4 regions of the Bradyrhizobium sp. USDA 4452 genome follow, and region 4 is predicted to be linked to each of the others. Evidence: predicted binding sites of a transcription regulator. Region 4 holds the regulator's gene; each other region holds the start of a gene.
What was found. Region 4 encodes PhoB, which activates phosphate uptake and scavenging genes when phosphate is short. Its sites were predicted from a motif close to TGTCATNNANCTGTCAT; they were not measured.
Positions count from the first base shown of each region.

Region 1: ACVISU_RS03820 (DUF47 domain-containing protein) is a predicted target of PhoB. The motif match lies at 3,923-3,939, and genes of this name have one in related genera.
Region 2: ACVISU_RS13605 (STN domain-containing protein) is a predicted target of PhoB. The motif match lies at 3,297-3,313, and genes of this name have one in related genera.
Region 3: ACVISU_RS03520 (RNA degradosome polyphosphate kinase) is a predicted target of PhoB. The motif match lies at 2,562-2,578, and genes of this name have one in related genera.

Region 1 is NZ_JBSSGK010000001.1:736,240-743,754, forward strand. Features, by position in the region: gene ACVISU_RS03805 (peptide chain release factor 3) at 130-1,749, opposite strand; gene sugE (quaternary ammonium compound efflux SMR transporter SugE) at 1,905-2,219, shown strand; gene ACVISU_RS03815 (inorganic phosphate transporter) at 2,220-3,224, opposite strand; gene ACVISU_RS03820 (DUF47 domain-containing protein) at 3,239-3,883, opposite strand; gene ACVISU_RS03825 (branched-chain amino acid ABC transporter permease) at 4,030-4,998, opposite strand; gene ACVISU_RS03830 (branched-chain amino acid ABC transporter permease) at 5,000-5,863, opposite strand; gene ACVISU_RS03835 (ABC transporter substrate-binding protein) at 5,928-7,148, opposite strand; gene ACVISU_RS03840 (ABC transporter ATP-binding protein) at 7,191-7,515, opposite strand, start outside.
Region 2 is NZ_JBSSGK010000001.1:2,840,754-2,848,268, reverse strand. Features, by position in the region: gene ACVISU_RS13625 (TadE/TadG family type IV pilus assembly protein) at 1-148, opposite strand, end outside; gene ACVISU_RS13620 (TadE/TadG family type IV pilus assembly protein) at 196-756, opposite strand; gene ACVISU_RS13615 (TadE/TadG family type IV pilus assembly protein) at 768-2,291, opposite strand; gene ACVISU_RS13610 (site-2 protease family protein) at 2,877-3,104, shown strand; gene ACVISU_RS13605 (STN domain-containing protein) at 3,346-4,041, shown strand; gene ACVISU_RS13600 (RNA polymerase sigma factor) at 4,051-4,368, shown strand; gene ACVISU_RS13595 (filamentous hemagglutinin family protein) at 4,418-5,065, shown strand; gene ACVISU_RS13590 (tetratricopeptide repeat protein) at 5,233-7,515, opposite strand, start outside.
Region 3 is NZ_JBSSGK010000001.1:675,347-682,861, forward strand. Features, by position in the region: gene purM (phosphoribosylformylglycinamidine cyclo-ligase) at 1-1,044, opposite strand, end outside; gene ACVISU_RS03510 (CDP-alcohol phosphatidyltransferase family protein) at 1,205-1,747, shown strand; gene ACVISU_RS03515 (chromosomal replication initiator DnaA) at 1,843-2,520, shown strand; gene ACVISU_RS03520 (RNA degradosome polyphosphate kinase) at 2,652-4,856, shown strand; gene ppx (exopolyphosphatase) at 4,869-6,371, shown strand; gene ACVISU_RS03530 (TerC family protein) at 6,381-7,220, opposite strand; gene ndk (nucleoside-diphosphate kinase) at 7,332-7,515, opposite strand, start outside.
Region 4 is NZ_JBSSGK010000001.1:3,420,401-3,427,915, forward strand. Features, by position in the region: gene argF (ornithine carbamoyltransferase) at 1-427, opposite strand, end outside; gene ACVISU_RS16475 (acetylornithine transaminase) at 427-1,632, opposite strand; gene ACVISU_RS16480 (GcrA family cell cycle regulator) at 2,128-2,640, shown strand; gene phoB (phosphate regulon transcriptional regulator PhoB) at 2,781-3,491, opposite strand; gene phoU (phosphate signaling complex protein PhoU) at 3,623-4,339, opposite strand; gene pstB (phosphate ABC transporter ATP-binding protein PstB) at 4,351-5,169, opposite strand; gene pstA (phosphate ABC transporter permease PstA) at 5,166-6,011, opposite strand; gene pstC (phosphate ABC transporter permease subunit PstC) at 6,016-7,005, opposite strand; gene pstS (phosphate ABC transporter substrate-binding protein PstS) at 7,228-7,515, opposite strand, start outside.

The sequences.
Region 1 (7,515 bases), 2.7 Mb from region 4:
TCCGTTGTCATCGCCCGGCCTCGACCGGGCGATCCAGTATTCCAGAGACGGTTGTGCTTGAGCCGTTAGGCCGCGTAGTACTGGGTCCCCGGTCGAGCCGGGGGACGACACTGAGAATGCGGCGCGGCACTACGCCTTCTTCTTCACGTCCTTGACGTTGGAGAAGGTGATGCCCTCGGCCCGCTCGCGGGTGTAGCCGAGATAGAACTCGTTCTTGGCCATGAACACCGGATCTCCGTCGACATCGTCGGCGATGCCGGAATTGTTGGCGGCGACGAAGGCATCGAGCTTCTTGCGGTCGTCGGACGAGATCCAGCGCGCCAGCGAGAATTCGCTGACCTCGAACTCGACCGGCAGCGAATATTCTGCATCGAGCCGCGCCTTCAGCACGTCGAGCTGCAGCGGGCCGACCACGCCGACCAGCGCCGGCGCGCCGTCGCGCGGACGGAACACCTGCACGACGCCCTCCTCCGACATCTGCTGCAAGGCTTCCTTCAGCTTCTTGGCCTTCATCGCATCGGTCAGGCGAACGCGGCGGACGATTTCCGGCGCGAAGCTCGGCACACCGACGAAGGTCAGATCCTCGCCCTCGGTCAGGGTGTCGCCGATCCGCAAGGTGCCGTGGTTGGGAATGCCGACAACGTCGCCGGCGAAGGCCTCGTCCGCCACCGAGCGATCCTGGGCGAAGAAGAATTGCGGGCTCGACAGGCTCATGTTCTTGCCCGTGCGAACCAGCTTGGCCTTCATGCCGCGGCTGAGTTTTCCGGAGCATAGCCGGGCGAAGGCGATGCGGTCGCGATGGTTCGGATCCATGTTGGCCTGGATCTTGAATACGAACGCGCTCATGCGCGGCTCTGAAGCCTCGACCTTGCGCAGATCGGAATCCTGCGCGCGCGGCGCCGGTGCGAACTTGCCGAGGCCTTCGAGCAAATCGCCGACGCCGAAATTGCGCAGCGCGCTGCCGAAATAGACCGGCGTCAGGTGGCCCTCTCGGAACGCCGCGAGCTCGAACGGCTTGCAGGCTTCCGAGACCAGCGCGAGCTCGTCCTTGACCTCGGCGACGTCGAGATTGGGGTTGCGCTTGCCGAGATCGGCGATGTCGATCTGCTCAGTGGCGCCGGTCTTGGCGCCGCCGCCCTCAAGCAGCCGCACGCCGCCATTGACGACGTCGTAGGTGCCGAGGAAGTCGCGGCCACGGCCGACCGGCCAGGTCATCGGCGTGGTGTCGAGCGCCAGCGTCTTCTCGATCTCGTCGAGCAGCTCAAAGGTGTCGCGGCTCTCGCGGTCCATCTTGTTGATGAAGGTGATGATCGGGATGTCGCGCAACCGACACACCTCGAACAGTTTTCGGGTGCGCGCCTCGATGCCCTTGGCGGCGTCGATCACCATGACCGCGGAATCGACCGCGGTCAGCGTGCGATAGGTGTCTTCCGAAAAGTCCTCGTGGCCCGGCGTGTCCAGGAGGTTGAACACCAGGTCGTTGAACTCGAAGGTCATCACCGAGGTGACGACCGAGATGCCGCGCTCGCGCTCGATCTTCATCCAGTCCGAGCGCGTGTTGCGACGCTCGCCCTTTGCCTTGACCTGACCCGCGAGGTTGATGGCGCCGCCGAACAGCAGCAGCTTTTCCGTCAGCGTGGTCTTGCCGGCGTCCGGGTGCGAGATGATCGCGAAGGTGCGCCGGCGCGCCACTTCCTCAGACAGTGGCGAGCGGGACGGCGATTCGGTTGAAACAGCGGTATCGGACATGGCGGGGCAGCGTTTGGCAGGGAAAACGGGCGCAATCAAGGGCGTTTTGTCGCAATGCGGAATGGCCGCACCATCCTCATATAGGCATGGGAAGGACGACCTTTCCTCACCATACCATCCGCGGGGACGACCCTGCCTTATCCGGAGGGTTCGTCATGGCCTGGGCCATTCTGTTCACCGCGGGCCTGCTCGAGATCGGCTGGGCGATCGGGCTGAAATATACCGACGGTTTCTCGCGGCTGGTGCCGTCGGTGCTGACATTGGCGGCGATGGCCGGCAGCGTGATCCTGCTCGGCATCGCGCTGAAGACGCTGCCGATTGGAACCGCCTATGCGGTCTGGACCGGGATCGGCGCGGTCGGCACGGCGGCGCTCGGCATCATCCTGCTCGGCGAACCCGCAACCGCGATGCGGCTTGCCAGCATCGGGCTGATCGTCGCCGGCATCGTCGGGCTGAAGCTGGTCGGATAGTTATTTGAGGACCTGCACCGCCCAATAGGTCGCGGCGGCGACCGCGGCCGACGCCGGGATCGTGATCACCCAGGCATAGACGATCGAGCTCGCCACGTTCCAGCGCACGGCGGAGAGCCGCCGTGCCGCGCCGACGCCGACGATGGCGCCGGTGATGGTGTGGGTGGTCGATACCGGCACCCCGAGATAGGTCGCGATGAACAGGGTCGCGGCGCCGCCGGTTTCGGCGCAGAAGCCCTGCATCGGCGTCAGCTTGGTGATCCGCAGCCCCATGGTGCGGACGATCCGCCAGCCCCCCATCAAGGTGCCGAGCGCCATCGCGCTCTGGCAGGCGAGCACCACCCAGAACGGGATCTCGAAGGTGTCGCCGAGATGGCCCTGCGAATAGAGCAGCACGGCGATGATGCCCATGGTCTTCTGCGCGTCGTTGCCGCCATGGCCGAGCGAATAGAGCGAGGCCGAGGCGAATTGCAGGATGCGGAAGGCGCGATCGACCGCGAACGGCGTCGAGCGCACCGACAGCCAGGACACGATCGCAACCAGCACCAGCGCCAGCAGGAAGCCGACCAGCGGCGACAGCACGATCGCGAGCAAGGTCTTGGTCAGCCCGCTCCACACCGCCGCCGAGATGCCCGCCTTCGCCATGCCGGCGCCGACCAGGCCGCCGATCAGCGCGTGCGAACTCGACGAGGGAATGCCCAGCGCCCATGTGATCACGTTCCAGACGATCGCGCCGACCAGTGCAGCGAAGATCACGGTCGCGTCCACCACCGCCGGATCGATGATCCCGGTGCCGATCGTGTTGGCAACGTGCAGGCCGAACACCGCGAAGGCGACGAAGTTGAAGAAGGCCGCCCAGAACACCGCATATTGCGGCCGCAGCACCCGGGTCGAGACGATGGTTGCGATCGAGTTCGCGGCGTCGTGCAGCCCGTTCAGGAAATCGAACAGCAGCGCGACCGCGATCAGAATGGTCAGGACGGGAAGACCCAGCGTGGCGTCCAACTGATGGCCCTGCCCTAAACCTGTTCAATCACGATCGAATTGATCTCGTTGGCGACATCGTCGAAGCGGTCTGCCACCTTCTCGAGGTGATCGTAGATCTCCGCGCCGACAATGAAGTCCATCGTGTTGGCGTCGCGGTGCTTCAGGAACAACTCCTTGAGCCCGATGTCCTGGAGATCGTCGACCCGGCCCTCGAGCTTGGTCAGCTCCTCGGTGATCTGGGTCAGCATCGAGACGTTGTGGCCGATCGATTGCAGCAGTGGCAGCGCGCGGCCGACCAGATTGGCGCATTCGACGATCAGGCCGCCCATCTCGCGCATCGGCGGCTCGAACTCGCGCACCTCGAACAGCATCACCGCCTTGGCAGTCGCCTGCATCTGGTCGACCGCGTCGTCCATCGCGGTGATCAGGTTCTTGATGTCGCTGCGGTCGAACGGGGTGATGAAGGTGCGGCGGACCGCGGTCAGCACTTCGCGGGTGACGCTGTCGGCATCGTTCTCGAACTGATTGACGCGCTGGCAATAGACCGGCGTTTCCTCCCCGCCCCTCAGCATGTCCTGCAGCGCCTTCGCACACTGCACGGAGGTCTGGGCGTGGCGGGCGAACAGGTCGAAAAATCGCTCTTCCTTGGGCAGGAAAGCGCGAAACCAGCGCAGCATGTCTCAGTTCCATCGTTCCGGGACAGCCCTTTTAGCGACTGTCACAAAACTGTCATAGAACAAATTGCGCTGAATGCGCCCGGGCTTGACTGCCCGAATGGGCGGTCATCCACTGCTATATCGAAGGAGGCCGCGGTCCCCTGCCCCTAAAGCGACCGGCGCAGCAGGTGGGCCAGCTCGCCGACCAGGCCGCGCCGGAACAAGAGCACGCAGGCCACGAAGATCACGCCCTGGATCACCGTCACCCACTGGCCGAAACCGGCGAGATATTGCTGCATGGCAATGATCACGAACGCGCCGACCACCGGTCCGAAGATGGTGCCGAGGCCGCCGACCAGCGTCATCAGCACGATTTCACCGGACATCGACCAGTGCACGTCGGTGAGCGAGGCGTTCTGCGCCACGAACACCTTCAGCGAGCCGGCAAAGCCCGCCAGCGTGCCCGACAGGATGAAGGCCAGCAACTTGTACTGGTCGGTCTTGTAGCCGAGCGAAATCGCGCGCGGCTCGTTCTCACGGATCGACTTCAGCACCTCGCCGAACGGCGAGTTGATGGTGCGGTAGATCAAGAGGAAGCCGGCGAGAAAGCCGACCAGCACGACGTAATAGAGCACGATCGGCTTGGAGAGATCGAAGATCCCGAGCAGGTGGCCCTGCGGGATGCCCTGGATGCCGTCTTCACCGTGGGTGAACGGCGCCTGCAGATAGAGGAAGTAGAGCAGCTGCGACAGCGCCAGCGTGATCATAGAGAAGTAGATGCCCTGCCGCTTGATCGAGATGTAGCCGGTGACGAGGCCGAGCAAGGCCGCCGCGGCGGTGCCGACCACGATGCCGAGCTCCGGCGACAGCCCCCACACCTTCAGCGCATGCGCCGAGACGTAGCCGGCGGTGCCGAGGAACATGGCGTGGCCGAACGACAGCAGGCCGCCATAGCCGATCAGGAGGTTGAACGCGCAGGCGAGCAGCGCAAAGCACAGCGCCTGCATCACGAAGAAGGGATAGACCCCCGTGAACGGCACCACCGCCAGCAGCGCCGCCATCACGGCGAATACGATCATCTCGTCGCGCATCGCGCGCGGCGTCATCGGAAGTGTATCGTCGGTCAATGCTGACATATCAGGCCGCCCGTCCCGTCAGTCCCGTTGGCTTCACCAGCAACACCACCACCATCAGGACAAACACCACGGTGTTGGAGGCCTCGGGATAAAAATACTTGGTCAGTCCCTCGATCACGCCGAGCGCGAAACCGGTGATGATCGAACCCATGATCGAGCCCATGCCGCCGATCACGACCACCGCGAACACCACGATGATGAGATCGGCGCCCATCAGCGGGCGGACCTGGTTGATCGGCGCCGACAGCACGCCGGCGAGCGCGGCAAGACCGACGCCGAGCCCGTAGGTCAGCGTGATCATGCGCGGCACGTTGATGCCGAAGGCCCGCACCAGCGTCGGGTTCTCGGTGGCCGCGCGCAAGTAGGCGCCGAGCTGCGTCTTCTCGATCAGGAACCAGGTCGCAAGGCACACCACCAGCGAGAAGATCACCACCCAGCCGCGATAGATCGGCAGGAACATGAAGCCGAGATTGACGCCGCCCTTGAGCTGATCCGGGATCGAGTAAGGCAGGCCCGAGGAGCCGAAATAGTTCTGGAACACGCCCTGCACGATCAGCGCGATGCCGAACGTCAACAGCAATCCGTAGAGATGGTCGAGGCCGGCGAGCCATTGCAGCATGGTCCGCTCCAGGATCATGCCGAAGATGCCGACGATGACAGGAGCGATGAGCAGCGCCCACCAGTAGTTGATGCCGCCCAGATTGAGCAGGAAATACGCCACGAAGGCGCCCATCATGTAGAGCGCGCCGTGCGCGAAATTGATGATGTTGAGCATGCCGAAGATGACGGCGAGCCCCAGACTGAGCAGCGCGTAGAACGAGCCGTTGATCAGTCCCACCAGAAGCTGTGCGTAGAGAGCCTGCATCGAATGAGCTTTCGCTGGATAGATGAAGCCCGCCGGCCACGCGCATGGCCGGCGGGCATGATCGTCACTTCTTCAGAAGCGCGCAGGCGCTCTTGTCGAGCGGCGTGAAGGCCTGGTTGCCGGGCACGGTGCCGACCAGCTTGTAGAAGTCCCATGGACCCTTGGACTCCGAGGGCTTCTTCACCTCGAACAAATAGGCGTCGTGGGTGACGCGACCGTTGGCCTCGACCTCGCCCTTGCCGAACAGCGGATCGTCGGTCGGGATGGTCTTCATCTTGGCGACCACCTTGGCGCCGTCATGCGGATTGCCGCCGAGCGCTTCCAGCGCCTTGAAGTAATGCAGCAGGCCCGCATAGACGCCGGCCTGCACCATGGTCGGGGGCGCGCTGTTCTTCATCCGCTCCGAGAAACGCTTGGAGAAGGCGCGGGTGTTGTCGTTGAGGTCCCAGTAGAAGGTCTCGGTGAAGTTGAGGCCCTGCGCGGTCTCGAGCCCGATCGCCTTGACGTCGGTGAGGAACAGCAGCAGCGCCGCGAGCTTCTGACCGCCCTTGACGATGCCGAACTCGGCCGCCTGCTTGATCGAGTTGGTGGTGTCGCCGCCGGCATTGGCGAGACCGATGATCTTGGCCTTGGAGGCCTGCGCCTGCAGCAGGAACGAGGAGAAGTCGGCGGTGTTGAGCGGATGCTTGACGCCGCCGACCACCTTGCCGCCATTGGCTGTTATGACCGCGGTGGTGTCACGCTCCAGCGCCGCGCCGAACGCGTAGTCCGCGGTCAGGAAGAACCAGGTGTCTCCGCCCGCCTTCACCAGCGCCTGGCCGGTGGCATGAGCGAGCATGTAGGTGTCGTAGGTCCAGTGCACCGTGTTCGGCGTGCACTGCGCGTTGGTGAGGTCGGAGGTCGCAGCGCCCGAATTGATGTAGACGCCGTTCTTCTCCTTGACGACGTTGTTGACCGCGAGCGCGACGCCGGAATTCGGCACGTCGACGATGGTGTCGACCTTGTCGACGTCGAACCACTGGCGGGCGATGGTGGTGCCGATATCGGGCTTGTTCTGGTGATCGCCGGAGATCAGGTCGATGGTCCAGCCCTTGGCCTTGAGGCCACTATCCTCGATCGCCATCTGCGCCGCCAGCGTCGAGCCGGGGCCCGCGAGGTCGGCATAGAGGCCGGACTGATCGGACAGCACGCCGATCTTGACTGTCTTGTCGTCGGCGGAGGCGACGCCTGCGACGGAGAGCACCATCGCGGTGCCGAGCAGAAGCGCTGAAATCGTATTCCTCATGGCGTATTCCCTCAGTTCTTAAATTTTCTGGCTCCGGCGGTTTCAAACGCCGAGATAGGTATGCAGCTTGTCCATGTTGGCCGACAGCTCCGAATTGGCGAAGCCGTCGATCACCTTGCCGTGCTCGACGATGTAGTAGCGGTCGGCAACGGTCGAGGCGAAGCGGAAATTCTGTTCGACCAGCAGGATGGTGAAGCCCTGCGACTTCAGGCGCGCAATGGTGTGCCCGATCTGCTGGATGATGACCGGCGCCAACCCTTCGGTCGGCTCGTCCAGCATCAGAAAGCGCGCGCCGGTGCGCAGGATGCGCGCAATCGCCAGCATCTGCTGCTCGCCGCCCGAAAGCTTGGTGCCCTGGCTGGTGAGA
Region 2 (7,515 bases), 580 kb from region 4:
CGCATGCGTTTCGTGATACCAGGTCCGCCACCGTGTGGGCGGTCTGGCTGACCTTGACACTGATCGCGAGCGCGTTCCCAAGTTCGATCCCGCCCACAAAGAGCAGCAGCATGAACGGCAGCACGATGGCGAATTCCACCGCGGCCACGGCGCGAACGTCGACCCATAACTTCCGGACGCGATGAACGCTCGGGCTCATGAGTTGATAAAGGCCTCGTTCTTGAAAGCCATGGACGCCATTATGAGGCGGTTGCCGTTCGAGAGGTTTGCCAGATTGAAGCCGAGTGGACCAAGGACAACCGGCCACTGATACATCACCCGCACGACTACGATGTCACCGGGATTGCCCGGGTTGAACTGCCAGGTGTTCGTCACGTTTCCGTTGCTGTCGAAGGTCAGCGATGGCGCGCCCGCGTTCGCCGAAGTCCATGCGCCGGCCACCTGGACGTCGATCATCAATTTACTGCAGTTGAACAAGATCACGACGTTTGAGCAGACCCTCTGGGCAAACTGGCTCTGGGTCAGGTTCTGGGCCTGCGCCTGCCCCGTCAAAATCGTCCGGCTCGATTGGATCACCACCGTTTCCAGGGCCTGCTGGGCAAAGAACACCACGAAGGTCTGGATGAGCGCGACCAGCAAGGCGATGAACGGCGCCCCGACCAGCGCGAACTCAACCGCGGTTGCGCCCCTCCGGTCGGCGGCGAACGTTCGCCAGCGGCGATGTTTGGTGGTGGGCGCGGCGTGCGTGTCGGTCATGACTGCCTTCGCTACTGAGTCAGACGGGGATCGGACGCGACCTTGAGGAACAGCGCCTGGAGTGCGCCCGTGATGTCGCCTCCGGTCTGGACTTCGGTGTACAAGCCCGGCGAGGCGCAGGATTGCAGGTTTGCTTCGACCTGGCTGGACGTCCCGTTGTAGGGATGGACCCATGTATCGTACCAGGCGTTGCTGTTGTGGAGCGCTGCGTCGTCATATTGGGTGTAGAGCACCGCGATCCGGATATTCCGGTTCTTGATGGTGGTGCAGATCGTGGGGTCCAGCGGCTGCTGGCAGCGCTTGCCGGTGAGAGTCTTGTTGCAGGAACTCGTGTAAGCGTCGGTCGAAATGTTCACGTCCTCGACGCCATCGGTCACGAGAAACACCACTTCCTGTGGCGTATCGTTAGCGAGGTTGGTGCCATTCCCCGGATTCGGCATGATCTGGTTGAGGCCGCTCAACGCACCCGCGATGCTGGTGTCGGCGTCGCTGTTGTTGTTCGACGATGTCAGCCAGTTGTTCTTGTACACGGGCAGCACTTGAATACTGGCGGCTGCGTTCTGGATAGTCGCCACCGTGTAGCTCGTCGTCGAGGCGGGCGTCACGGGAGTTCGCACCACTCCAGGCTTTCCGGAAGGCGCGAAGATCGGCGAACTGCTGTTCAACTGATAGTCGAACGAGTAGATCGCGACCCCGTAAGTATTCCTATTGATGTTCGATATCTGATAGGCGGTATTCATCAGTGATTGGACTGCCTGCGTGACCAGATCGATGCGTAGCGTGAGGTTGAGGCTGCGGGCGAGGGCGTAATTGTCTTGATTGGCGCCGCCCGGATTTCCCAGATTGTCCGCGGAAGGATTGGTTTGGTGGCATGCGAAACCGCACCCCTTGGTGCCGGTTGAATCGACCTGCTTTTGCGTGTTGGCGATCAACGTGTTGATGTCGCTCGTGGTCGCGCCGATGGCCATCGAGGGCGAGTCGTCCAGCAAGAGATAGAAATTGATGTTGGGTGCGCTCTGGTTGCGCGTGCCCGACTGGCCCGCGAACGGCCAGCTCGCCTTCTGAAGGATGGCCGGGAAGGCATTGCTTGACGCTGCGCTGTAACAGACCTGGACGTTGCGAACGACCTGATTGTTTGAGTTGACAGCGTCAGTATAGACCACGTCCGCGCCGGGGCAGGGGGCGTAGGTGCAGTAGCCCGTTGTGGGGTCCGGCTTGCTGCAATTGACCGCGACCGTGAGAGTTGGGTTTCCGGCCAGGTTGCCGTTGTTCACCAGAGTATTTGCGGTGATGTTGAAAACGTTCTTTGCGGTCGCTTGGGCGACCTGCGGGCTCTGCTGCATCATCGCCGAGGTGACCGCGGCAACCGCGGCCGCATCAGTTGCGGCGTCGAGGTTGACCTTCATGTGCTGCTCATGCGTGTAATCCAGCGCCATGCCGAGCAGAAAGATGGTCGGAAACATCGCGAGCGCAAAGATCACGGCGACGTTGGCAGCGCAGTCTCTGGCGAAACGTAGTATAAAGCGGCGGAGCATGATCCTTGTCCCAATTGCGACCAGCCGCTGCGGCAGAGGCGCTTCTCGCACTTGCAACACAGTGGACCGGAGCAAGCACAGCCTTCTCGTCCGCCGATCGGTTCGGCAGGCTTGCAATATTGGGATACCCTCTTAAGCAATGCTTACTTGCGTTGAGTGAACATTGGACCGCCAAAATCAGCGGCTGCAAATCAAGGCGGCTTCATTAACGAAGGATAAATGTCGAGAACTGAAAATGGGAGTGTCGGGCAAGAGATTCGAAGGGAAGGCACGGTTCTAACCGTCGAAGCTCACGGTGCCAGAAATGACGTGCAGCTGTAACTGCTGAAAACAGAGCCAATCATCGCTTCGTACCAACGGCCTCCTGGTGGCGGCGGACTTGACGTGATCACGTATATCTGGATTGCGTGATATTGGCTGCCGGAGCAGCTGCGTGCTTTCCGATGCTGCCAACCGGCGCTCGTTCTCGACAGCATCGTTGGCGCAGCGAGCATTGATCTACGCAGCAGGACCGTTCGTCAATTTGGTGCTGGCCGCGGCGCGATCAACCTTGAGGGTGGCGGGTCTGCTTTTGCCTGGCTCGATATGAGACTGGAGGTGCTGATTGGGGCGTTCTCTGCTTCCATCGGCTTGTCCAATCTCCTCCCCATCTTGCCATTGGACGGAGGTCGCCTCCTCCTCATCGCATTCGAAGCTGTCCGCGGCAGGCGGGTCGGCGAGAGAGACGAGAAGCGCCTGCTTCGGATCGGCTTGTCAGTCCTCGCGAGCACCACTGTCGTCTCGGTTCTTTTCTTGTTCAAGGTCATCGGCTGATCTGTCGGCGCGGTTCTTCGACGGGACTTTCCCTCGTCTGATCAAGCCGTCGGCGATCGAGCGCCAATCTTCGCGGCAATTTGTGGATCGAGGATAGCCCGTGGCCATAGCGGCCGCGGACATCGCTGGCGCATCCGACGTAGATTCGGAGACGCCACCCGACGGCGTGGTCAGTCGGATTGTGTCCAAATCTGTCAACGCACTGTAATGAACGCTCGCTAAGGTGACCCGCGCGTGACGTTTGTATGAAGTCGGATTTCCGCCCATGTTTGCGGCTCTTCATCTGCCGCGAACCGGCGTGCTGTTGTGGCAAACTGTGTTTTTCGGACTGAGCCTGTTCTGTCTTGCCGATGGTGCCGACGCCGGGCAAGACGAACAGGTTCGTTTCGAGATCGCAGCCCAGCCGTTGGCGAGCGCGCTCGATGCCTACAGCGCCGCTACGGGGCTGGAGGTGTTTTACGATGGCGCACTCGTGGCCGGGCAGCGCTCTCGCTCCATTCATGGCGTGCTGGAGCCGAAAGCCGCCTTGCGCGAACTTCTGGCGGGCAGCGGGCTGGCTGCGCGCAGCACCGGGACCCGCAGCTTCACGCTTGTCTCGTCGGCATCGATCCGCGTCGCCGGCGGGATCGATCAATCCTATTTCGCGACGCTTCAGAAGGAGGTGTCACGTGCCCTGTGTGGCCACGCCGAGACCCGGCCCCGCGACGTCGATCAGTTGCTCAAGCTCTGGATTGCGGCGTCCGGCCTGGTCGAGCGTGCCCAGTTGTTCGATATCTCGACGAGCGCGCCCGTGAGTGTCGAGGTCGCCGGCGCGCTGCACGGATTGTCGCTCACCGCGCCGCCGGCGGATATGCCGCAGCCGGTCACGATCGCGATCCTCGCGCAGGCACCCGGCGAGCCGCTCCGGTGTGGCCGTGCTGCCGCCGGGCCGAGGTGACGGCCGCGCATGAGCCATTCCAATCGCGATCTGCTGCGGCGGTTCTTCGTCCTCGGTTACGATGACCTGCGTGCCAGACTGACCCGGCGGCTGGGATCGGCCGAGCTTGCCAACGACGTGCTGCACGACACCTGGCTGCGGCTCGATCGTGCGGCCCCGTCGGGCGAACTGCGCAGCCCGAAAAGCTACCTGATCCAGATGGCCTTCCATGCCGCGCTGTCGCGCTGGCGAGGCGAGAAGCGCGTGGTGAGCTTGTCGGACGCCAAGGCCGCGATCGGCGTCGTGCCGCCGTCCTCGGCGGGCCCGATCACCCCGGGGCAAGGGTGATATCGAGGCCTATTCGAAAGGCAGCCTGTTGCTCGGCTTGTCGCGCATCATGACCACCTTCGGCGGCGACATCGTCGCCTGGTCGGCGGAGGGCGACATCAACGACGGCCGCGGCTCCAAGACGACGCAGGTCTACACGCCGCCGAAGCGCGTCTATGACAATTATGGACGGGTGATATTGTCGCCCAGCGTTCCCACGACCGGGGCCGGCAACGCAACGCTCAACCCGATCCCGGAAGTGCGGCCCGGCAATGTCGATTTGATCGCGCCGCTCGGCACCATCGACGCGGGAGAAGCCGGCATTCGCGTCTCCGGCAACGTCAACCTCGCGGCGCTGCAAATCGTCAATGCCGCGAACATTCAGGTTCAGGGCACGTCGAGCGGGATCCCGACGGTGCAGGGCCCGCCGGTCGGCGCGCTGACCACGGCATCAAACACGGCGGCCGCGACCCAACAGGCGGCGCCGCAGCAGCAGCAGGGCAGTGGCCAGCCGTCGATCGTGATCGTCGAGGTTCTCGGCTACGGCGGGGGAGAGGGGTCTTCGACGCCGAATCCGGATCGCGATCAGAAGCAGGACGATCGCGAGCGGCGCAGCCAAAATCCCGACAGCGGTTATCAGGTGCTGGGAGCCGGGGAGATCACGATCGACGAAGCAAAGCAGCTGATTGCGGATCGCCGCCGTCAGATGCAGCCGTAGTCGAGATGTCGGTCGATCAAATGCTTGTTTCGGGCGCGAGGAACTTGACCGATATCAGCTGCACACGGTCGGCGGCACGGTCGCGATCCAGTCGAGACCATAGAATATCGCGAACGCCGACGGGCCGACCGGCGAGATAATCCGAGCGGGGCAGGACGCAGCAACGATCACGCCGGGACGACGATATGGTCAGGCGCCATGCCCGCACGGTGACGCTCATGCATCGCGGTGTAAGCGGCCTCGATATGTCGGGTGAAACGTTTGGTATCGAACAACGGCGCCGTCAGCCGATTGGCCGCCAACCTGGTCTTGAGCGCCGCGAGCCTCGAGGGATCGGTCGCAAGATCGACCGCCATGCGCTCGTAAGCCTCCGGCGATTCCGCAATAAGCTCGGGCAAGCCGATCGCATGGAGCAAGCTTGCTGCGACCCGACTGGCAAAGGTGTCGCCGAGAATGGTCAGCACCGGCAGGCCGGCCCATAGCGCATCGCTGGTGGTCGTGTGGGCGTTGTAGGGAGTGCTGTCGAGGAACAGGCCGGCGAGGCGATGGCGTGCGAGATGGTCGGGCAACGACATGCGCGGTGCGAACACAAGGCGCTCCGCTCCGACGCCGCGCGCGACCGCCTCCTTGCGCAGATTTGCGGCAGCGTAGGCGTTGCCTTCGAGCAGCCACAACATGCTGCCCTCGACGCGGCCGAGGATCCTCATCCACCGATCGAACATGTCAGGCGTGATCTTGTGGTTGTTGTTGAAGCAACAGAACACGAAGCCCGCCGGTGCCAGCCCGACCTCGCTGCGCGTAAACACGCGATCGGCAATGACGCGCTTGTCGTCGTTGGCCTGATAGCTGCCCGGCAGGGCCACCACCTTTTCGCTGTAGAATTCGCGATGGTGATCCGGGATCACGGTACGATCGGCGATGATGTAGTCGATGAACGGGGCACCGAGTGTTCCCGGGTAACCCAGATAATTGACCTGGATCGGCGCAGGCCGGCGGCCAAGGACTCGGGTGCGGGATCCCCCGGTGAAGCCTTTCAAATCGACCAGGATGTCGATCTCCAATCGCCTGATCAGGTCGGCGAGCTCATCGTCCTTGATGTCCCGGACCTCGACAAATCGATCGAACGAAGCCTCCAGCCGTCGGCGCATCTCCGTAGGGTCGTTGGGCGACCATGAGATTGCCACCGTCTCGAATTTCGACCGGTCGTGGCATTCGAACATCCCCGCCATCAAAGCCGATGTCGCGTGGTTGCAGAAATCCGACGAGAAATAGCCGATCCGAATTCGATCGTGATCGTAGCGCTCGCCCCGCCAGCGCTGGCTTTCAGACGGCGGATGATTCTTCGCAGTCCATCGCGTGGCGCAGAGCAGTTGGTCGGCGGCCGATGAAGGAATGTTACAAAACATGAATGGCGGTGTCGTCGCGTTTCGATTCCTGATCGACCCGATCAATTGGTCGCATTCGGCGTCAAAGTCGGCCCAGTCGCAAAGGTGAGATTTGACGTGCAGACGATAGCCTTCGATGTCGGCCTCGTCCGGTTTGAGCGCGACGGCCTTGTCAAAGGCCGCGAAGGCCTCATCATAGCGCGCCAGCATGGATAGAACCTTGCCGCGGTTGGCGTAGGCCGCCGCATCGTCGCCCTTGTGCTGGATCGCCTTGTCGATGCTGGCGAGCGCCGCCTCATGATCCCTGAGCCTCAACAGCGCCGTGCCGCGGTTGTTGTAGGCCTCGGCATAGCCGGGCCGCAAAGCGATCGCTTGGTCGTAGCTCGCAATCGCCTCTTCCAGACGATCCAGCCTGGTCAGCACGTTGCCGCGGTTGTAACACGCGCCGGCAATTCCCGGAGCCCGGTCGTAGCTCGCGAGCGCATCATCGAACCTTTCGAGGTCATTGAGCACGTTGCCACGATCGTTGTGCACACCGGCATCGTTGGGCGCGAGCGCGAGCGCCCTGTCCAGGCTCGCCAGGGCCTCCGCGAGCCGCTGCAGCTTTCGCAGCGCGGCGCCCCTGTTCCGATGGGCGTCTGCATGGTCAGGCACCAGCGCGATCACCCGATCGTAGCTTGCGAGCGCCTCTTCGTGGCGTCCAAGCTCCGCGAGCGTGAGTCCGCGATTGTAGAGCGCCGGCGCAAGGTCTGGCTGAAGCGCGGCCGCCCTGTCGAAGCTCGCGAGCGCTTCGTCGAAGCGACGCAACGCGCGCAGCGTGTTGCCGAGGTTGTTGTGCACGTCCGCGACGTTGCCGTTGAGCCTGATGGCGCGCCGGATCAGGTCGACGCCGCGCTCGCTGCGGCCGGTCTGCGCGGAAATCAGGCCCAACAGATGCAGCGCATCGAAGTTGCTTGGCTGCTGTCGGAGAATCTCTTCATAGATCTTCTCCGCTGCCGCCAGCTGCCCCCGCTGATGCAGCGCGACGGCCTGCCCGAAGGCGAGCTGCAAGGCGCTCGAACTGGA
Region 3 (7,515 bases), 2.7 Mb from region 4:
GACCACGCGATGCTCGCCGCTCGCCTCGATCACCTCGCCGAGCAGCGTCACGGTCTCGCCGCCGGCGGTGAAGGCCTCGGTCACCGCATCGATCGCATCGGCCTTGACGATCGCGATCATACCGATGCCGCAGTTGAAGGTGCGCAGCAGTTCGAGTTCGGCGATGCCGCCCTGCTCGGCCAGCCACTTGAACACCGGCAGCACCGGCAGCCGCGCCAGGTCGATGCCGACGCCGAGATGCTTCGGCAGCACGCGTGGGATGTTGTCGGTGAAGCCGCCGCCGGTGATGTGGGCGAGGCCCTTCACCGCACCGGTCTCGCGGATCGCGCGCAGGCAGGACTTCACATAGAGCCTGGTCGGCGTCAGCAGCGCCGCGCCGAGCGTCATGACCGGCGCGAACGGCGCCGGCGCATCATAGGCCACGCCGGACTGCTCGACGATCTTGCGCACCAGCGAATAGCCGTTGGAGTGCACGCCGGAGGACGCCAGCCCGATCACGGCATCGCCCGCCGCGATGTCCCCCGTCGGCAGCAGGGTGCCGCGCTCGGCCGCGCCGACCGCAAAGCCGCCGAGGTCGTAATCGCCATCCTTGTAGAGGCCGGGCATCTCGGCGGTCTCGCCACCGATCAGCGCGCAGCCGGATTCGCGGCAGCCCTCGGCGATGCCGGCGACGATCTGCGCGGTGGCCTCCGGATGCAGCTTGCCACAGGCGAAATAGTCGAGGAAGAACAGCGGTTCCGCGCCCTGCACGACCAGGTCGTTGACCGACATCGCGACGAGGTCGATGCCGATGCCGCTGTGGATGCCCGTCTCGATCGCGATCTTCAGCTTGGTGCCAACGCCATCGGTCGCGGCCACCAGAACCGGATCCTTGAAGCCCGCAGCCTTGAGGTCGAACAGCCCGCCGAATCCGCCGATCTCGGCGTCCGCGCCGGGCCGTGCGGTGGCCCGCACCATCGGCTTGATCAGATCGACCAGACGATTGCCGGCGTCGATATCGACGCCCGAATCCGCGTAAGTGAGCCCGTTTTTGCGCTCGGTCATGCCCAATTCCAGATGATCAGGGGCTGGTTACGAGGAATTCCGCCCCCGCGCAATGGCTCGCGGGCGGCTAGCCGCGATACTATGTAGATAACAGCCGGCCGCCGCGCAAAAGAGCCGGATAACGAGTAAAATCAGGCTTCTAGCCGGGAAGCGATTCAAGTTGAGCATTCCGAACATCATCACCCTCGCCCGCATCATCCTGGTGCCGGTGATCGTCTGGGCCATTGTGTCGAGCCAGATGGAGATCGCGTTTGCGATCTTCGTGATCGCCGGCGTCTCGGACGCGGTCGACGGTTTCCTTGCCAAGCGCTTCAACATGGCAAGCGAGCTCGGCGCCCTGCTCGACCCGCTCGCCGACAAGGCGCTCTTGGTGTCGATCTATGTCGCGCTCGGAATCTGGGGCGCGGTGCCGCGCTGGATCGTGATTCTCGTGGTGTCGCGCGACATCATGATCGTCTCCGCCGTGATTGTGTCATGGTTGTTCGACAAGCCGGTCGAGATGAAGCCGCTGATGGTGTCGAAGCTGAACACGGTAGCACAGGTGGCGTTCGCGGCCCTGGTGCTGGCCTCGCTCGGCTTCGGCTTTCAGCCGCATCCCTACGACCTGATCCTGATGGGTCTGGTCACGATCTTTACTTTGGGTTCGGTGTCGCTCTATCTCGTGGAGTGGGTGCGGCACATGAGCACGATCGAGGCTCGGTAGCACCTGATCCGGAAAAGTGGAAAGCGGTTTTCCCGCGACAAACGCGAGGCGTTTGCGCTGGGATCATGCTAAAATAAAGCGGTTTGGAGATTTGCGTGGCCGGTAGCGTTCAACCTCGTCAATTGGCCTTGGCCCTGCCGCACGAGGAGAAGCTGACCCGCGACGATTTCCTCGAGGGGCCCGCCAACGAAGCCGCGCTCGCGCTGATCGACGGCTGGCCCGACTGGCCGAACCGAATTATGCTGCTGGTGGGGCCCGACGGCTCCGGCAAAAGCCACCTCGCCGCGATCTGGGCCGAGTGCGCCGGCGCGCGCGCGACTGCGGCGCATGCGCTGACCGCCGACACGGTGCCGGCCGCGCTCGCCACCGGCGCGCTGGTGGTCGAGGATTTGAGGCCGGCGGATTTCGACGAGCGCGCGATGTTTCACCTGCTGAATCTCGCCCGCCAGGACGATGCCTTCGTTTTGATCACGGCACGCATCCCGCCGTCGGCATTCGAGATCGAGCTGCGGGATCTACGGTCGAGGCTGCGTGCGGTGCCGACGGTGGCGCTGCTGCCGCCCGACGACCAGCTGTTCCGCGGCCTGATCCTCAAGTTCTGCGCCGACCGCCAGATGAGCGTGGACGAACCGCTCGTCAGCTACCTGACCACCCGGATCGAGCGCTCCTATGCCGCGGTCCGGCAGGCAGTCGAACTGCTTGACACCGAGGCGCTGCGGCTCGGCCGGCCGGTGACCCGGGCGCTGGCGGCGGAGCTGTTGCGCGATGCCTGAGCCATGCCGCGGCTTGACGGCGCAGCCGGGCGGAACATCAATGTCATCGAAACGTCATCGCAATATCACATGGTCGGCGCGGCCCTCGGCTAGACCGCTCCGGCCCCTGCCCCGAATTGGACCAGCACTTGATGGACTCGGCACAAGCACCTGAAATCAAAGAGAAAGAGGCGGAACTTCCGCCCGTCCCCGCGATCGCAACCAGCCCCGAGCGGTTCATCAACCGGGAGCTGTCCTGGCTGCATTTCAATCGCCGGGTGCTCGAGGAATCGGTCAATCCCGGCCATCCCGTGCTGGAGCGGGTGCGCTTCCTGTCGATCTCGGCGAATAACCTCGACGAGTTCTTCATGGTCCGCGTCGCCGGTATCAAGGCGCAAGTCCGCGAGGGTATTACCGAGCGCAGCCCGGACGGCCTGCTGCCAGCCGAGCAGCTCGTGATGATCAACAAGACGGTGTCGCAACTCGCCGCCGACCAGCAGGCGATCTGGAGCGAACTGCGCGACATCCTGTCCAAGGTCGGCATCCAGTTGGTTGACGGGCGCGACGTGACCAAGTCCGAACGCACCTGGATCGAGGATCACTTCCTCCACAACATCTTCCCGCTGCTGACGCCGCTGGCGATCGATCCGGCGCATCCGTTCCCGTTCATCCCGAACCTCGGCTTCACGGTCGCGCTGCAATTGTCGCGGATCGCCGACGGCAAGGCGATGAACGCGTTGATCCGCATGCCCGGCAAGATCGACCGCTTCATCCGCATCCCCTCTACCAAGGAAGGTGCGCCGGCGCGGCTGATCACATTGGAGCAAGCCACCGGTCTGTTCATCGGCCGCCTGTTCCCCGGCTACACCGTCAAGGGCCAGGGCGCGTTCCGCATCATCAGGGACTCCGAACTCGAGATCGAGGAAGAGGCCGAGGACCTCGTCCGCTTGTTCGAGACCGCGCTCAAGCGCCGCCGCCGCGGATCGGTGATCCGGCTCGAGATCGAGGCCACGATGCCCGAAGAGCTGCGCATCTTCGTGCAGCACGCATTGTCGGCGGCGGACGATGAAGTGATCCTGGTCGACGGCGTGCTCGCGATGAACGAGCTGTCGCAGCTGACCCGCCTCAATCGCCCCGACCTCGAATTCCCGCCCTACGTGCCCCGCCACCCCGAGCGCGTCCGTGACCATGGCGGCGACATCTTTGCCGCCATCCGCCAGAAGGATCTCGTGGTCCACCACCCCTACGAATCCTTCGACGTCGTCGTCCAGTTCCTGCAACAGGCGGCGCGCGATCCCGACGTGGTCGCGATCAAGCAGACGCTCTATCGCACCTCGAACAACTCGCCGATCGTGCGCGCGCTGGCCGAAGCCGCCGAAGCCGGCAAGTCGGTGACCGCGCTGATCGAACTCAAGGCGCGCTTCGACGAGGAAGCCAATATCCGCTGGGCTCGCGACCTCGAACGCGCCGGCGTGCAGGTCGTGTACGGCTTCATCGAGCTGAAGACGCACGCCAAGCTGTCGATGGTGGTGCGCCGCGAGGGCGGCAATCTCACGACCTATGTGCATACCGGCACCGGCAACTACCATCCGGTCACCGCGCGCATCTACACCGACCTCTCCTACTTCACCTCGGATCCGATCATCGGCCGCGATGTCGCGCGGGTGTTCAACTACATCACCGGCTATGCCGAACCGAGCGACATCGAGAAGATGGCGGTATCGCCGCTGACGCTGCGCAAGCGGATCATCGAGCACATCCATGACGAGATCGCCCACGTCAAGCATGGCCGGCCCGGCGCGGTCTGGATGAAGATGAATGCGCTGGTCGACCCCGACATCATCGATGCGCTGTACGAGGCGTCGCAGGCCGGCGTCTCGGTCGAGCTCGTGGTGCGCGGCATCTGCTGCCTGCGGCCAGGGCTGCCGGGATTGTCGGAGAACATCCGCGTCAAGTCGGTGATCGGCCGGTTCCTGGAACATGGCCGGATCTATTGCTTCGGCATGGGCCAGGGCCTGCCGAGCACAAAAGCTGCTGTGTATATCTCGTCCGCCGACATGATGCCGCGCAACCTCGACCGCCGCGTCGAGGTGCTCTGTCCGCTGCAAAATCCGACGGTGCATCAGCAGGTTCTCGAGCAGATCATGGTCGCGAACCTGAAGGACAATGAGCAGAGCTGGCAATTGTTGCCGGACGGATCGTCAACGCGTATGAAGGCCGCGAAAGGCGAAGAGCCCTTCAATCTGCATGACTATTTTATGACAAATCCGAGTCTGTCCGGCCGTGGTAAGTCTCTCAAGGAATCTTCACCGCGCCGTCTCACGCGTCGCAACGAGCGTCAGCAGCCATCGTCTTAAGGGGGCTTTACGGTGAAGCGGCCGCGGAAGCGCGCTTCCAGCGTCGCTGTGATCGATATCGGCTCGAACTCGGTTCGTCTCGTGGTCTACGAGGCGATGGCGCGCAGCCTCGTCACCATCTTCAACGAGAAGGCGTTGTGCGGGCTCGGACGCGAGGTGCAGAGCACCGGCCTGCTCGCAACCGATGCCGTCAACAAGGCGCTCACCGCGCTGCGCCGCTTTCGCGCGTTGTGCCGGATCCAGCAGGTCGGCCGCGTCTACGCGATCGCGACCGCGGCCTGCCGCGACGCCAAGAACGGACCGGACTTCATCGCCAAGGCAGAGCGCATCTGCGGCGCCAAGATCGAGATTCTCACCGGACCGCGCGAAGCGAAGCTGTCTGCGCTCGGCGTCGTCTCGGGCGTGCACAATCCGAACGGCATCGTCGGCGACCTCGGCGGCGGCTCGCTCGAACTGATCGACGTCCGGGGCAACCGCGTGCGCAGCGGCGTGACGCTGCCGCTCGGCAGCCTTGCACTGCAGGACCTCTCGAACAAGTCGCTCAAGCGTGCTGAACGCATCGTCAAGAACGAACTGCTCGGCGTTGCCCAGCTCAAGACCGGTCGCGGTCGCACCTTCTACGCGGTCGGCGGCACCTGGCGTGCGCTGGCGCGCATCCACATCATCCAGAGCGGCTACCCGCTCAAGGTGATGCACGGCTATTCGATTCCGGCCGCCGACGCGCTCGACTTCGTGCAGCGGCTGCGGCGGCTCGCGGCCACCAACATGCTGGCCAATATCGAGTCGATCGCCGACGCGCGGCGGCCGCTACTGGCCTATGCCGCGCTGGTGCTCGAATACATCATCCGCGTGGCGCAGCCGAAGAGCATTGTGTTCTCCACCTTCGGCGTGCGCGAGGGCCTGCTCTACGAGATGCTGCCGCCGGCCGAGCGCGCCAAGGATGGGCTGCACTGCGCCGCGCAGAACCTCAACGAATTGCTGTCGCGCTCCGCCCGTCACGCTCAGGAGCTGACGGCGTGGACCGACCGGCTGGTGCGCGTCGTCCGGCTGCGCGAGACCGAGGAAGACCGCAGGCTGCGTCACGTCGCCTGCCTGCTCTCCGATATCGGCTGGCGCGTCCATCCCGATCATCGCGGCGAGGAAACCCTCAGCCTGATCATGAACGGCAATTTCGGCTCGATCACCCATCAGGGCCGCGCCTTCGTCGCGCTGTCGGTGTTCTATCGCTACGCCGGCCTCAGCGAGGAGAACGAGCCGCCGCCGCAGATCCGCGCGCTGGTGACGCCGGCGATGGACGAGCGCGCGCGTGTGCTCGGCGCGGCGTTCCGCGTCGCGCATCTGATCACGGCGGCACGCACCGGCGTGCTGCCGCTGACGCATTTCCGTACCCAGGGTCGCAAGCTGATGCTGGTGTTCGAGCATCGGATGGTGGATCTGGTCGCCGACCGCGTCGGCAGCCGCTTCAAGCAATTGGCGCGGCTGGTCGGGCGCGCCGGCTCGATCGTGCGACGCTAATAATACCCCTCACGCCGCCTTGGCGGCGTGCTTGGCTTTCCGCTGTGCGTGGCGGCGCCAGATCGATCCCACAACCAACACGACGATGATGCCGAGCACGGCGAGCGCGATCTCGCCGCCGTTGCCGCCATGGGCGAATTGCGGCGACATGCCGAGCGAGTTCAGCCAGGAATCCAGCCTGGCACCGAGCGGTCCGGCGAACAGCGCATCCAGCCTCGGATGCACCGCCGGATCGGTCGCGATGACGTCGCCCGCGATCCAGCCGAGCAGCGCGGCGCCGGCCCAGACCAGGACCGGCAGCTTGGTGAGCAGCGCCATGATCAGCGCCGCGCCGGCGACGATCAGGGGAACGCTGATCGCAAGTCCGAGCACCAGCAGCGGCACGCTGCCATTGGCGGCGGCGGCGACCGCGATCACATTGTCGAGGCTCATCACGATGTCCGCGACCACGACGATCTGAACCGCGGCCCACAGATGCGAGGCCGCGTGCACGCTGTCCTCGTCCTCCTGCTCTGGCACCAGCAGCTTGGCGGCGATCACGATCAACGCGAGGCCACCGACCAGCTTCAGATAGGGAAGCTCCATCAGGCTGGCGACGATGCCGGTGAAGATGACGCGCAGCAGCACCGCCGCGGCGGCGCCGAGAATCATGCCCCACAGGCGCTGGCGCGGCGCGAGCCCGCGGCAGGCGAGCGCGATCACGAGCGCGTTGTCGCCCGACAGCAGAACATTGATCCAGATGATCTTGCCGACGGCGACCCAGAAGGTCGGGGTCGCCATCTCGTTCTTGAACTCGGTGAAGAACGCGCCGATGTACGCCGGATCAAAGATCTGCCACAGCCAGTCCACAGCGGGTCCTATTCGGCCTTGCGACCGCCCCTGGCGGCGGTGGTCCGCCGCTCCCCGGTTCATTCCTACGCGGTCTCGTCGGGAGACCGCGTCATTCCCAATTGTGCGGCGTCAGCCGACGATCTCGTTGCCGGCGAAGAACTGCGCGATCTCGATCAACGCGGTCTCCGGCGCATCGGAACCGTGCACCGAATTCTCGCCGATCGACTTCGCATAGAGCTTGCGGATGGTGCCTTCGGCGGCCTTCGACGGATCGGTCGCGCCCATCACATCACGGTACTTCAGGATGGCGCCC
Region 4 (7,515 bases):
TGAGGTCGGCCATCACCTGGCAGGGATGCGAGCGCCGGGTCAGGCCGTTGATGACGGGCACCGTTGCGTGGGCGGCGAGTTCGAGCAGCGCGTCATGATTGAGGATGCGGATCATGATCGCATCGACATAGCGCGACAACACGCGCGCGGTGTCGGCGATGGTCTCGCCGCGGCCGAGCTGCATCTCCGCGCCGGTCAGCATGATCGATTCACCGCCGAGCTGGCGCATGCCGACGTCGAACGACACCCTGGTGCGGGTCGACGGGCGCTCGAAGATCATCGCCAGCGTCTTGCCTTCGAGCGGCTTCCTGGGCTTCTCATGCGCCTTCAGCTTGGCCTTCATGGCGGCGCCGGCTTCGAGCATGTTGCGCAGCTCGGCGAGCGGCAGCTCGTTGATGTCGAGGAAGTGACGGACCGGCTTGCTCATTATCCAGCCGCCTTCTTCGGCTGCGTCGCCGACAATGTCGCGCAGGCGCGCTCGAGCGAGACGATCGACTGGTCGATCTCGGCCTCGGTCACGATCAGAGGCGCGAGGAACCGCACCACGTTGTCCCCGGCGCCGACGGTGAGCAGCTTCTCGTTGCGCAGCGCGGCGATCAGATCGCCCGAGGGCACCACGGCCTTGACGCCGATCAACAGGCCCTCGCCGCGCACCTCCGACAGCACGCCGGGATAGCGGTCGACGACCGACGCGAGTTTCTGCTTGAGCAGCAGCGACATCTTCTGCACGTGCTCGAAGAAGCCGGGCTTGAGCATAACGTCGAGCACGGCATTGGCGGCGGCGACTGCGAGCGGATTGCCGCCGAAGGTTGAGCCGTGCGAGCCCGGCGCCATGCCGGCCGCGGCCTGCGCGGTCGCCAGCACCGCGCCGATCGGGAAGCCGCCGCCGAGCGCCTTCGCCAGCGACATCACGTCCGGCGTGACGCCGGTGCGCTTGTAGGCGAACAGCTCGCCGGTGCGGCCCATGCCGGTCTGCACCTCGTCGAATGCGAGCAGCAGGCCGTGCTCGTCGCACAGGGCGCGCAGCGCCTTGAAGAAGGCCTGCGGCGCCGAGCGCACGCCGCCCTCGCCCTGCACCGGCTCGATCAGGATGCCGGCGGTGTTCGGGCCGATCGCCTTCTTCACCGCCTCGATGTCGCCGTGCGGCACCTGGTCGAAGCCGTCCATCGGCGGGCCGAAACCTTCGAGGTATTTCGCCGAGCCGGTCGCAGCCAGCGTACCCAGCGTGCGGCCATGGAAGGCGCCTTCGAAGGTAATGATGCGGTAGCGCTCGGGATGGCCCTTGGAGAAGTGGTAGTGGCGGACCAGCTTGATCACGCCCTCCATCGCTTCCGCGCCGGAATTGCAGAAAAACACAAAGTCGGCAAAGCTCTGCTCGCACAGCCGCGCGGCGAGCACTTCGCCGTCCGGGCTCTTGAACAGGTTCGACATGTGCCAGAGCCTGGTCGCCTGCTCCTGCAGCGCCTTGACCAGATGCGGATGCGCATGTCCGAGCGCGTTCACCGCGACACCCGAGGTGAAGTCGAGATAGCGGTCGCCGTTGGTTGCGATCAGCCAGGCGCCCTCACCGCGCTCGAAGCCGAGATCGACCCTGGCGAAGACGGGGAGCAGATGCGACGAGGCGTTGGTCATGGCGTTCACTGCCGGTTTGAAACCGTCAATTGCTGCGCGGCTTGACGCCAGCGCAGCAACCGCCAGCTTCGGAAAACAAAACGGCCGCCTTTGCGGGCGGCACGTGCACATCATTCTATGCTGCGGCCGGTCAGTGTCAATCGCCAGCAGCCGGCCCCTGCCGGCGTTCCTGCGATGCGAACCCAGCGCAATCCGGAGCATTCCGGTGCGGTGGAAAAGCCGCACGGCAATGCTTAACTGTGTGGGAACATGTGGACGCACGGCCGCGGACTCTTGCGCCAGAGTCACGCCATATTGTAGCGTTTGACCTGTCGGGTACGACATCTCGTGCGGCAGTACTGGACCCTCTAAGTAGCCTTCGTTCTCGCGTAAACGTTCGGGCGCAACACCGTGCCCGGCGAGGGCTAAGGGATTCTGGCCGCAGGGATATTTGTCCAGATTGGCTCGCAGCGCCGCTCCGTTGATTGGCCGGCGCCATGCGAAAGGAAGAATGCGATGACGGTATTGACCTGGTCCGACGATCGCGTCGAGCAGCTGAAGAAGCTCTGGGAATCCGGCCTCTCGGCCAGCCAGATCGCGGCGGAACTTGGCAATGTGACGCGAAACGCCGTGATCGGCAAAGTGCATCGGCTCGGCCTCTCCGGCCGCGCCAAGGCCCCTTCCACGGCCGCGCCGCGGCAGCGCAAGGCCCGCCCCGCCCAGCACATGATGCGGGTGGCGCGCCCGGTCTCGCGCGGCAACACCGCGCTCGCGCACGCTTTCGAGGTCGAGATGGAGCCGGATCCGATCTCCTTCGACAATGTGGTGCCGATGAGCCAGCGGCTGTCGCTGCTCGAGCTCAACGAGGCCACCTGCCACTGGCCGGTCGGCGATCCCTCGAGCCCGGAATTCTTCTTCTGCGGCGGCAAGGCGCTCGCCGGCCTGCCCTATTGCGCGCATCACTCGCGCGTCGCCTACCAGCCCGCCGCCGATCGCCGCCGGCCCTCGGCGAAGCCACAGATCAAGTAAGCACTCGGGAAACTGCCTGGACTGCAAAAACAAATCCCCGCGCAAGCGGGGATTTTTTTGTGGCTCGTAGCCCGGCTACTTCACCGGCGTTGTCCCGGCCAAAGCCGGAACGACATTGTGCTTGCGATTGCTGCACTGCCTTACGGCTGCGGCTCGGCCTTTGCAAAGCGATCGTCGAGCGCGTAGCCGGCGCCGCGCACGGTGCGGATCGGATCCTGCTCGCGGCCGGGATTGAGCAGCTTGCGCAGACGGCCGATATGCACGTCGACGGTACGTTCATCGATATAGATGTCGCGGCCCCAGACGCTGTCGAGCAGCTGCTCGCGGCTGAACACGCGGCCGGGATGCTCGAGGAAGAATTCGAGCAGCCGATACTCGGTCGGCCCGAGATCGATCGGACGGCCCGAGCGCGCCACGCGGCGCTTCTCGCGATCGAGCTCGATGTCGCCATAGGTCAGCACGGTCGCAAGCCGCTCCGGACTCGCACGGCGCAGCAGGCCCTTCACCCGTGCCAGCAATTCCGGCACCGAGAACGGCTTGACGATGTAGTCGTCGGCGCCGGTGGCAAGCCCGCGCACGCGCTCACTCTCCTCGCCGCGCGCGGTCAGCATGATGATCGGAAGCTGCTTGGTCTCGGGCCGCGCACGCAGGCGACGGCACAGCTCGATGCCGGACAGGCCCGGAAGCATCCAGTCCAGCACCACGAGGTCGGGAACGCGCTCCTTCAGGCGGGTGTCGGCATCGTCGCCGCGCCCCACCGTTTCGACATCGTAGCCTTCCGCATCGAGGTTGTAGCGCAACAGTGTCGTCAGCGCTTCCTCGTCTTCGACTACCAGAATGCGTGCGCTCATCGGTTTAAGTTCTCTCTCTGTGATGATCCGTTGCCCAGACGCAAACCGAAACGCTTACTTTCCTGAGCATAACCCCTGCGGAAAACGGCTTGTCGTGAAGACAATCCGGCTCCGCGCCCGCGGATCATGTCCTAGGTACCCGGCACAGTGGTGGCAAAGTTGGTCATGTCGCCCTTCGGACGCTTGTCGGTGATCTGCTGGCCTTCGATCATGTAGAACACGGTCTCGGCGATATTGGTGGCGTGATCGCCGATCCGCTCGATGTTCTTGGCGCAGAACATCAGATGGATGCAGAACGAGATGTTGCGCGGATCCTCCATCATGTAGGTCAAGAGCTCGCGGAACAGCGAGGTGCAGATCGCGTCGACCTCCTCGTCGCCCTTCCAGACGTTCATCGCCGCCGGCAGATCGTGCGCGGCATAGGCGTCGAGCACCGACTTGACCTGCGACAGCACGAGGTCGGTCATGTGCTCCAGGCCGCGGATCAGCTTCAGCGGCTGGAAATCGCTCTCCAGCGCCGCGACGCGCTTGCCCATGTTCTTGGCGAGGTCGCCGATCCGCTCGAGATCGGTGGCGACGCGCATCGCGCTGACGATCTCGCGCAGGTCGATCGCCATCGGCTGGCGGCGGGCGATCGTCAGCACCGCGCGCTCTTCGATGACACGCTGCAGATTGTCGATCTCGATGTCCGCGGCGACCACGCGCTTGCCGAGCGCGACGTCGCGACGGATCAGCGCGTCGACCGACTCGGTAATCATCCGCTCGACGAGCCCGCCCATCTCGGCGACCAGGCGGGTCAATTCCTGCAGGTCGCTGTCGAATGCCTTGGCGGTATGTTCAGAAGCCATCGTCATTCTCCTCAGCCGAACCGGCCGGTGATGTAGTCCTGGGTGCGTCGATCGCTCGGCGAGGTGAAGATCTTGTTGGTGTCGTCGAACTCGATCAGCTCGCCGAGATACATGAAGGCGGTCTTGTCGGAGACGCGCGCCGCCTGCTGCATGTTGTGGGTGACGATCGCGATCGTGTAGTCCTCGGAGAGCTCCTGGATCAGTTCCTCGACCTTGGCGGTCGAGATCGGATCGAGCGCAGAGCACGGCTCGTCGAACAGGATCACCTCGGGACGCACCGCCACGGTGCGCGCGATGCACAGCCGCTGCTGCTGGCCGCCAGAAAGCGACAGGCCGGAAGCGTTCAGCTTGTCCTTGACCTCGTTCCACAGCGCACCGCCGCGCAGCGCCTTCTCGACCCGGTCGTCCATCTCGGACTTCGAGATCTTCTCGTAGAGGCGGATGCCGAAGGCGATGTTCTCGTAGATCGTCATCGGGAACGGCGTCGGCTTCTGGAACACCATGCCGACGCGCGCGCGCAGCAGATTGAGGTCGAGCTTGGGATCAAGAATGTTGGTCTGGTCCAGCATCAGCTGGCCGACAGCGCGCTGGCCCGGATAGAGATCATACATCCGGTTGAAGATGCGCAGCAGGGTCGACTTGCCGCAGCCCGACGGGCCGATGAACGCCGTGACGCGGTTGGTGCCGAGCGTCAGGTTGATGTTCTTCAGCGCGTGGTGCTCGCCGTAATAGAAGTTGAGGTTGCGCACCGTGACTTTCGGCGGCGCTTCCGGCAGCGGCACCTGCGGAACGTGGCTCGCGGCGGTCGTGGAGACGGAAAGCTCGGTCATTTTGCGGCCCTTTCGGCACCAAGGATACGCGCGCCGATATTCAGCGCGAGCACGGTGAAGGTGATGAGCAGCGCACCGCTCCACGCCAGCTCTTTCCAGTAGGCGTAGGGGCTCTGCACGAAGTTGTTGATGGTCACCGGCAGGTTGGCCATCGTCTTGGTCAAGTCCCAGCTGAAGAACTGGTTCGACAGCGCGGTGAACAGCAGCGGCGCGGTCTCGCCCGCGACGCGGGCGGTCGCCAGCAGCACGCCGGTGATCAACCCGCTGCGCGCAGCACGATAAGCGATCCGCTTGATCACCAGCGAACGCGGCAGGCCGAGCGCGGAGGCCGCCTCGCGCAGCGGGTTGGGCACCAGCAGCAGCATGTCCTCGGTGGTGCGCACCACGACCGGGATCACGATCACTGCGAGCGCAAGCGCACCCGCGATCGCCGAGAAGCCGCGCATCGGCACCACCACCGCGCCATAGATGAACAGGCCGATGATGATCGACGGCGCACTGAGCAGGATGTCGTTGATGAAGCGGATCACCGAGGTGAGCTTGTCGTGCTTGCCGTACTCGGCAAGGTAGGTGCCGGCGAACAGGCCGAGCGGCGCGCCGATGCCGACGCCGATCACCGTCATGATCACGGAGCCGACGATGGCATTGAGCAGGCCGCCATCGGTCGAGCCCGGCGGCGGCGTATTCTGGGTGAACAGTTGCACGCTGAGGCCTGCGATGCCGTTGTAGAGCAGCGTGATCAGGATCAGCGCCAGCCAGGTGACGCCGAACAACGCCGCGCCGACGCAGAGCGTGCGAACGACGATGTCGCTGCGGCGGCGGGATTTGTAGATCGGGTTCATGGCGTTACTTCCCCGCCTTCTTTTCAAGCCGCATCAGCATCAGCCGCGCGCCGGCGAGCACGAAGAAGGTCAGCACGAACAGCAAGAGGCCGAGCAGGATCAGGCCGGACTGGTGCAGGCCGTCGCTCTCGGCGAATTCGCTGGCGATCGCCGCCGAGATCGTGGTGCCCGGCGCGAAGATCGACGACGAGATGCGGAACGAGTTGCCGATGATGAAGGTCACCGCCATGGTCTCGCCGAGCGCGCGGCCGAGCGCCAGCATGATGCCGCCGATCACGCCGACCCGGGTGTAGGGGATCACGACGCTGCGGACGACTTCCCAAGTGGTGCAGCCCATGCCGTAGGCGGCTTCTTTCAGCACCGGCGGCACGGTCTTGAACACGTCGACCGAGATCGCGGTGATGAAGGGCAGCACCATGATGGCCAGGATCAGCGCGGCGTTGAACAGGCTGAGATAGGACGGCGGGCCGGCAAACACCGCGCCGAGCACCGGGACGCCCTCGAATATCCGGATCATGAAGGGCTGGAACGTGTTGGCCAGGAACGGGCCCAGCACGAAGAAGCCCCACATGCCGTAGATGATCGAGGGGATGCCGGCGAGCAGCTCGATGGCGATGCCGATCGGACGGCGCAGCACTTGCGGGCAGAGCTCGGTCAGGAACACGGCGATGCCGATGCCGACCGGAATGGCGATCAGCATCGCGATGACGGAGGTGATCAGCGTGCCGTAGATCGGGCCGAGCGCACCGAGCACCGGCGGATCGGCCGAGGGCGCCCAGCGCTGTGTCCAGAGGAAAGCGAAGCCGTATTCCTTCATCGCCGGCCAGGCGCCCGCGATCAGCGACAGAATGATGCCGCCGAGGATCAACAGGACCGAAATCGCCGAGATACGGGTGATCCAATAGAAGGTGAGATCACCGAGCTTGAAGGCGCTGAGGGCCTTGGCGCGATCATAAGGTTCGGCGGCTTCCATCACATCGCTCTGAACAGCCATGTCTGCCACGCCAATTCCCTCATTACTATGTGAAAGCCACGCAAACCGCTACGCCCCGAAGCGATCTTCACTGACGCATTGGGCCGGGCGTCGTTCCGGTTACGCCTCCCGAGGCGCGGCCCGCCCCCGCGTTTCTTGCCGCGGTGATGGAGCCAGGATCCCAAATCGCTCAACCTGTGCCGCCCTCGAGAGGCGGCACAGGCGTGGTTCGAAGCGCCAGACTTAGCTCTTGATGTCCGCGGCCCAGGTCTTCTCGATCAGCTTGACGACCGATTCCGGCATCGGGATGTAGTCGAGCTCTTCGGCGGCCTTGCCACCCTTCTCGAAGGCGTACTTGAAGAACTTGAGCGCTTCCTGCGAGGCCGCCTTGTCGGTCGAGTCCTTGTGCATCAGGATGAAGGTCGCCGCGGTGATCGGCCAGGAGGCTTCGCCCGGCTGGTCGGTCAGGATCACGTAGTAGCCGGGAGCCTTGGACCAGTCGGCGTTCGACGCCGCAGCCTGGAAGGCGGC